Regions from separate parts of the Sagittula sp. NFXS13 genome, predicted to be linked through region 2. Evidence: riboswitches for the same ligand, from Rfam matches in the RefSeq annotation. Region 2 holds a riboswitch; the other holds the start of a gene.
What was found. Region 2 has a riboswitch for cobalamin ahead of J4E08_RS12975 (energy-coupling factor ABC transporter permease). Riboswitches for the same ligand answer to the same signal wherever they lie in the genome.
Positions count from the first base shown of each region.

Region 1: it holds a riboswitch for cobalamin, as region 2 does, so the genes downstream of both, J4E08_RS01665 (TonB-dependent receptor plug domain-containing protein) here and J4E08_RS12975 (energy-coupling factor ABC transporter permease) in region 2, are expected to answer to the same signal.

Region 1 covers NZ_JAGEMH010000001.1:342,465-346,331, forward strand. Annotated here, with positions in the region: gene J4E08_RS01660 (ABC transporter substrate-binding protein) at 1-369, opposite strand, end outside; gene J4E08_RS01665 (TonB-dependent receptor plug domain-containing protein) at 395-2,197, opposite strand; cobalamin riboswitch at 2,332-2,538, opposite strand; gene J4E08_RS01670 (glycosyltransferase family 2 protein) at 2,672-3,721, opposite strand; gene J4E08_RS01675 (FkbM family methyltransferase) at 3,777-3,867, opposite strand, start outside.
Region 2 covers NZ_JAGEMH010000005.1:164,042-167,908, forward strand. Annotated here, with positions in the region: partial or broken gene J4E08_RS12960 (transposase) at 1-140, opposite strand, end outside; partial or broken gene J4E08_RS12965 (hypothetical protein) at 152-428, opposite strand; gene cobF (precorrin-6A synthase (deacetylating)) at 484-1,233, opposite strand; gene J4E08_RS12975 (energy-coupling factor ABC transporter permease) at 1,298-1,975, opposite strand; cobalamin riboswitch at 2,035-2,214, opposite strand; gene cobA (uroporphyrinogen-III C-methyltransferase) at 2,241-2,960, opposite strand; gene J4E08_RS12985 (cobyrinic acid a,c-diamide synthase CobB) at 2,957-3,867, opposite strand, start outside.

The DNA of each region.
Region 1 (3,867 bases), on a different contig from region 2:
CAGCGAATAGGCCGGGGCGAAGCGCGCCACGGTAATGCCCAGCCGTTCCAGCATATCCAGGGTCGCCTGCGCCGAATAGCTGCCCGCGATCACCAGATCGGGCTGCATGAGATAGATGTCTTCGGCCAGCGCGTAGTTGATGCGATAGTTCTGCGCCTCTTCGGTCATGGCGGACACCTGCGGGTCCAGCGCCACGTCAGAGACGGAAATCAATTGCCCTTCCGCCGCCAGCATCATGGCAAGCTGATCGGTGCACAGGTTGACGGAGACGACCCTTTCGGGGCGCTCCGGCATGTCCTGCGACACGGCAGGCAAAGCCACCGCGACCGTGGCCGCGATGACAGAAGGACCGGCGCAGGCCCGGAGCATCCCCCGGACCCGCGACGAAAAATGCTCAGAAGGAGGTCTTGATACCGACATAGACAGCCCGACCGGAGGTGTTGTAGCCGCCAGCGGTTTCATAATCCTCGTCCAGCGCGTTTTCGACCCGCATGTACAGTTCGCTGTCGTCCATCACGTCGTAGCTGAGCCCAAGATTGACCAGCGTGTAATCACCGACCTTGTGATCCGTCGGGGCAAATTCCGACGCCTCGATGTCGGCCAGGCGCTGCACCTCGGCACTGCCACGCAGGCGCGGGGACAGATCTGCTTCCACACCCAGAACCAGATCATAGCGCGGCACACGCTGTGCCGCGACGCCATCTGTTTCGGCGTTGGTATAGGTGTAGGCCCCGGCAAAGGTCACAGCATCATTGAGCGCATAGGCCCCCGACAGTTCCAGCCCCTCGGATACGGTGGTGCCGGAAACCTGATTGTAGGTCGAGGTCCCGAAGTCATAGTCAATGCGGTCGTCGATCTCGGTGTAGAACAGGGTCGCCTTCACAAAGGTGTCCTGACCGTAGCGCTTTTCGATGCCGATCTCGGCGGTGCGGCTGTTCTCGGGGTCGAGATCGGGGTTGCCGTAAGAGCTGTAGCGCTCGAACAGGGAGGGCGCGCGATAGCCTGTGCCCGCGACGGCGCGCAGGATCAGGTCGGGGGCAATGCCGTAGGTCATGGCCAGACGTCCGGTGGTCTGCCCGCCAAAGTCGGAATTGTCATCGTGACGCAAGGCGAACGACAGCGTTGCCGCATCGTTCATCTGCCAGCGCACTTCGCCGAACGCCGCGCTGTTCACCTCGTCTTCCTCATCGAAGCCTGACGTCTCCGCAGTTTCCACGGTGCCGGTCAGGCCAAAGTCCGCGGTGATCGCGCCACCGGCGTCGTAGCCCAGCTTGAACTCCGCCTCATCGCGCATACCGTCGAAAAAGGTGGTGAAGCCGGTCGGGTCATCGCGCTCGATGGAATAGCGGCTGAAGGCCAGCAGCGCCGTCAGCGGGCCGCCGTTGTTGCCTTCGGCGAACACGCGCGCGCCGCGCTCGATGGTGAAATTCTGTCCATCGGGGTTGGTGTTGCTGCGGTCGATGTCCAGCTCGCTGTCGCGCCAGAAGGCGGTGAAGCCCACTTCGACGGCCTCTGTCACGTCGTAGCGGGCCGAGGCCACGACCTCATCCTGCCAGAACCCATCGTCCTCATCGTTGCCCGGACGGGTGGAGAACCCCTCCGTCGCGGTGCGGCCAAAGGTCAGGCCGATCTCGCCACGTGCGGATTTATACCCGGTGGAAGCAGACCCGATGAAGGTCTCGTAGCTGCCGGCCTCAAGCGCGACCTCGGCGGAGGCACCGTCACGCGTGGGCTTCCAGCTTTCAAGGTTGATCACGCCGCCAATCGCTTCGGAGCCATAAAGCGCCGATTGCGCGCCCTTGAGCACCTCGACCCGCGACACGGCCGTGCCGGACAGGCGCCCAAAGTTGAAGGACGTCTGCGCACTGGACGGGTCGGACATGTCGATGCCGTCAAAGCGCACGGCGGTATAACGCACGTCCAGCCCCCGCACGCGCAGGTTGGTCGTGGTGCCAAGCCCGCCGTTGGACGAATAGGACAGGCCGGGCTGGCGCGACAGGGTCTGCAAAAGCGGGGTGTCAGCAGCCACGGACAGCGCGTCTTCTTCGATGATCTCCACCGTGGAGGCGGTCTGTTCTGCCGGAACCGGCGACAGGCTGCCCGACAGAACCAGCGTGCCAAGGTCATAGGCTTGCGCGTGTGCGGTCGAGGCCAGCGCACAAAGCGCGGTGGTGCAAAGGATGCGTGCGTGGGTCATACACGGACACTCCGTCTTGGTGATCCGGTCAGGGACCACGGGTCAGATCTGGTGCCCGACAGACAGATCCGACGGGCCCGACGAAACGTCACCTCAACGGAATGGGACCGTAGCTCCTGACGCGCCCCGCGTCTGGCTGGGTGATCTCTTCGGCAGGTCTCCTGACTTGTGGGTCGCAGCTTGGCCGGTCCTTCCCGCGCAGGCAACGCCTGACGCAGTGGTTTCATCCGGCTTCACTCGCCACTTACAGTTGCGGGGGCAGTCACGGCATTGGGCCAGATCGCCCGCACCGCATTCCCTATTATCCGGAAAGTGTCCGGACCGAAGCAGCGCCTGACTAGCCGGGCCGCGCACACGGGGAAAGCTGTCGCTTGGTCGTAGAGCGCGCGGACGCAAGGAGTGCGGCGCGAATGCAACACCGCGCGGCCGATATTTGGTGCACGTGATCTGCGCAGGACGATACGGCGGTCGCCCTCAGTCCGTGTCGTCGCTTTGCCGGGCCATCGTGGCGTGCCGGGCCAGAAACCGCGCGGCGTCCAGGGGAACCGGGCGCGCCGGGGGCGTCATCAGGAGCCGGGCAAAAAGCGCGCGCATGGGCTCCTGCGCCAAAAGCGCCTCGAACCGCGCCTTGCGCCATGCGACGGCCTGCGTGTGCAACAGGTCTAGCACCGGATCAGCGGCAAACCCTGCTCGATGCTCCGCCACCCCCGGCAGATCAAGCACGGAACGGTCTTCGGCGACACACCAGTTCCTCTCCACCCAGTAATCCATTCCAAGCGATTGATCCGCATGCACCGCGCGGCCCCGGTCGGCCTTGAGCACGTAGCTTTCCATCGCGCCGAGCGGGTAGTGGTTCAGTTGCGCCATGGCGTACATGGGTCGCCCATAGTTGGAAAAGATCCGGCGGGTGCGGAACTGTGCATCCAGCGCGTTGCCGCATCCATCCACCCACCGCCCCTGATCTACCCGGTCGGGATCGGGGTTGCGCGGCCGATGCACGCCGAGCTTTCGGTAGGTGCCATCGTTGCGGTAGAGCGTCTTGAACATCGCCGCGCGCCACGGCCAATGCATGATCTCGGGCGCGGCGCGGGTGAATTGTTCAGGGATCGGAGTGTCCTCGAACCGCACCACGCCCGCATTGCCGAACAGCCGCCACGTGAGCGTAATGGCGTCCGCGTCGGGCAGGGCAGCGATCAGGCCGGGCAGGGTACGGTCGCCCACGTGGACGTTCACGAATTCGTCGATGTCCAGCGACAACAACCAGTCAGCCTCCCGCACCGCGCTGCATGTGTCTGCCAGTTTCAGCCCGGTGAACTGGATGCCGCCCTTGTCATAGGGGCCATCGTTGCGGATGTGGGTCACATGCCCCAGCTCGGCCAGCCGATCCAGCATCGCATCTGTGCCATCGTCACAGGCGTTGGACAGGGCCACCACATGTGTCACGCCACAGGCCAGATGATGCGCCATCCAATCCAGCAAGAAGGCCGCTTCGTTGCGGACGAAAAGCACGGCTGTGATGTTCATGTATCGCAATCCTGTGGCGTGTTTCGGGCCTGAACCTGACAGACCCTGCGCGGCGTCACCAGCCCTTGCGGAAGGTCACGACCTTCTGTTCCGAGGCTTTCGGGAAATAGCTCAGGCCGGCCTTGTGCATGGCGTCAAACACCGCT
Region 2 (3,867 bases):
TTTCGCAGCTTCATCGAGATGGCGTATTGGTCGGTTTGGGCGATGTCGTGGGCGACCTGACGGGCGTCTTCATGTTCCTCGCGGGTGATCTTACGTGCATCCACGTTCGGGCAGCATTTCGCCTGGGAAGGACATGCCTTGGGGTCAGGACTCATAGCCAGCAGATGACGCGTGCTGCGAGAGCGATGGCTGACAGGCAGACCTTCGGGCATCTGCCGTAGCGGGTTGCCACACGGGGCCAATCCTTCAACCTGCCGAACATGATCTTGTATCGCTGCCCGGCAGGGCATCACGGTACGTGATGTCCCGAGAGGTGCGGTTCCGGCGTTTGTACCGGCGCTTGTCGCTCGCCCGGAAGGGTATTGCGAAGCAATGTCCCGAGAGGGGTACTTTACCGGTTCCTTCCTCTGCCTCCGGCCAGGGATGCATATTGCACGTCCCCAAACTGCGGCCGGGCCTTGGGACTGGGCGTCCTTGGCTCTCTCAGCGGGACGTGCGGCGCAAAAGGTAGCTGTCCATGATCCATCCGAATTGAGCGCGAGCGTCGCTTCGGGTTTGAATGATTTCGTCGCAAACCTCGTCGAGCGGACCGTGAATGAGGATCTGGTTCCTTGTTCCCAGGTAGGCGCCCCACCAGATGTGTAGCCCATCGGGTGGGAGGTCCTTAAAGGCACACTCCCCGTCGAGCATCACCACTGTCGTATCGCCCTGAGGCAACCCGAGTGTGCGCAAACGGCGCCCGGTGGTGACATGCACTGCGCCGTTGACGGTGTTTAGCGGGATCGCATGCGCTGCCGTCAACGCCTGTATCGCAGTGATGCCGGGGATCACGCGCACCTTGGGTTCGGGTGTCAGCCGCGCGGCAATACGCAACGTGCTGTCATACAGAGACGGGTCCCCCCAGACCAAAAGCGCCACGGGGCCATCGACCTGGGCCGTATCCAGCGCAGCCGCCCAGCGGTTTGCGATCTCGTCATGCCAGAGCGCGACACGCTCCTGATAAGGCAAAGCGGGATCGCGTTCGGGATAGTCGAAATGCACCACTTTGGCCCGGGTTTCGCTGGCCGCGATGATTTGATGACGCACCTCTGCCAGATCGTCCTTGCCAGCACCCTTGCGGGGCACAAGGATGAGGGCGGCATCCCGCAAGGCGGCCACCCCCTCCAGCGTGATATGCGACAGGCTGCCGGTGCCGATGCCGATCAGCCAGATGTCTTTGGGTGCGCGTATCATGGTCGTCTTTCGATCACAAAAACTCCGGACCGCCGATTGTGCGGCCCGGAGGGGAATGTTGGGGTCAGGCCGCGTTAAACAACCGATCCGTGAAAATGCCGGACGTGTTCTTATTGCGCAGTGCTTTTGCCACGGCCAATACGGCAAGGTCGGCCACCGGCTCGACGATGACGACAAGCATATAGGCTGCGCCGAAGCTGAGCACTGAGCTCAGGTTTTCGGCACCGATGCCTTGGCCGTAGATTGCCCAGAACGCGACCCAGGCCACGACACCCCCCTGATAAAGGGCGGAGAGTTTGAGCACTTCGCCGTACCCGAGGTCGACGTAAGCCGTCTGTCGTGGAATGATCCGACGCGCCAATTCGGTGATCGCAAAGAGCGGCACCAGCAGGGTCGTGACATTGACGAAATACATCGGCATGTCGGTCGGGGCAAAGAACATCCCCTGTACCAGCAGGCCGAGCGCGAGGCCAAGCGCCGCCGGGGCCGCGCCGAGAAGCAGCAACAGCGTGGTCCCGAGGATGAAATGCACCTCTGACACGCCGACCGCGAAATGCGGCATGATTTCAAAAAAGACGAAGGTTCCAACAGCCGCCAAAACGGTGCGGGTGGCCAGTGAAACAACGTTGCTTGAGCGCAGTTCATCGCGCACCAGTTTGGCCGTGTAACCTGCCGCGCCTGCCGCTGTTGCGTAGGCAAATGCCATTTTGGCGCCGTCCACGACGCCGGGTTCAATATGCATGGTCTAGTCCCTCATATATGGTGCTGCCCCTCCGGCAGCGGGGATACCCGCCGGACTGGCGGGGGGTGATGAGTACGGCAGGTCTCCTGACTTGCGGGTCGCGGCGTTCGGGGCCTTCCCAGCCAATGGGCCAGTGGCAGTCCTTCACGCTCACCGCTTACAGTTGCGGGGGCAGTCCAGGTGTTTCACCCGGTTCCCTATTCGTCACGGGTCGTGACACCGTACGTGGCGGTCGGTATGTCGGTCTCCTTTCGTGGTTCTCGTTTCATGTCTCTGCCAGTGGTCCGTAAAGGATCAGGGCGGGTTTGTCGGAAAGCCAATTTTCGAGCGCCTCTGACAGGGACGTGACAGTGTGGCGTTGGATGGTCTGCTCGGGCGTGCTGATCGCCTCTGCGAGGATCGCAGGTGTATCGCCCGGCAGCCCAGCGTCGCTGAGCATGGCGAGCAGTTTCGGGAAAGTCCGTTTGGCCATGAACAAGACGGTCGAGGCCGTCGGGTCCGCCAGCGCGCTCAGGTTCATGTCTTCCGGCAGTTGGCCGGACACATCGTGGCCCGTGACAAACTGCACGCGACGTGCCGTCAGCCGCCGGGTCAGCGGGATGCCAGCTGCGGCGGCGGCGGCACAGGCCGATGGCACACCGGGAATGATCTCGTAACCGATGCCGGCGGCCTTCAGCGCGGTGATTTCCTCTTCGAGCCGACCAAAGATGCCACTGTCCCCGGATTTCAACCGCACCACCCGTTGATCCAGCTGTGCATATTCCACCAGTAGGCGGCTGACATGGTCCTGACGGGGCGAGGGGCGTCCTGCCCGTTTGCCGACGCCCACCAGATCGGCCCCCGCCCGCGCATGGCTGAGGATCGGACCCGAGGACAGGTCGTCGAACAAGACCGCATCCGCCCGCCCGAGACGGTTCACTGCCTTGAGCGTCAAAAGCTCCGGATCGCCGGGGCCTGAACTGACGAAACTGACGAAGCCGGTCATGCCGGTTCCTCCTGCGCGACGAGGTGAAAAAAGGTGCCGGATACATGGCCGCGCCATGACCCGGTTTCCGGGACAAGCGTCCCGTCCGCGTCGCGGACCTCGGCCAGCGCGGCGTCAGGTTGCTCGATGATGCTGGAATAGTGGAACTCATGCCCACGCAACGCGGCGCCGGCGGCAAAACCGGGCAGGGAGGCTTGCAGGACCGCGCGGCGATACCCCAGATGAAATTTGCGTTTCTCGTAGCTGGTGACGAGACCCAGAAGCCCGGCCATACGGTGCCGGGTGCCGGAGGCGTCGATCAGTGCTTCTCCTAACGCCATGTAGCCACCGCATTCGCCATGAACGGGGCGCGTTTCGGCAAATCGGCGCAGCCCGTCGCGAAAGGTCTCGGCAGCGGCAAGTGTTCCGGCGTGCAGCTCCGGGTAGCCACCGGGCAGCCATGCAAGATCGGCCGTCCTGTCCGGCGCTTCGTCGTTCAGCGGAGAGAACGGAAGGACCTCCGCCCCGGCGTCCCGCCAGCCTTCGAGGATATGCGGATAGGTGAAGGAAAACGCGGCGTCCTGGGCCAGCGCGATGCGTTGGGCCGGTGGGCGATGGGGCATTTTCTCGCGATACGGCAGATCATGCCCTTCCGCGGCATCGCGGATCAGATCGAGGTCGAGGTGTTCCCGTACAAAGGCGGCGTAGTCTGCGATTGCCGCGTCAAGATCGGGATGCTCGACGGCTTGTATCAATCCCAGATGCCGCTCGGGCAGCAACAGATCCCCCCGCCGGGGCAGAACGCCAAGCACCGGGAGGCCTGCGCGCTCCATCCCCAGGCGCGCCAGCCTTTCGTGGCGCGGCGAGGCCACGCGGTTCAGGATCACCCCGGCATAGGGCAGATCGGGCAGGTAGCTGCGAAACCCGA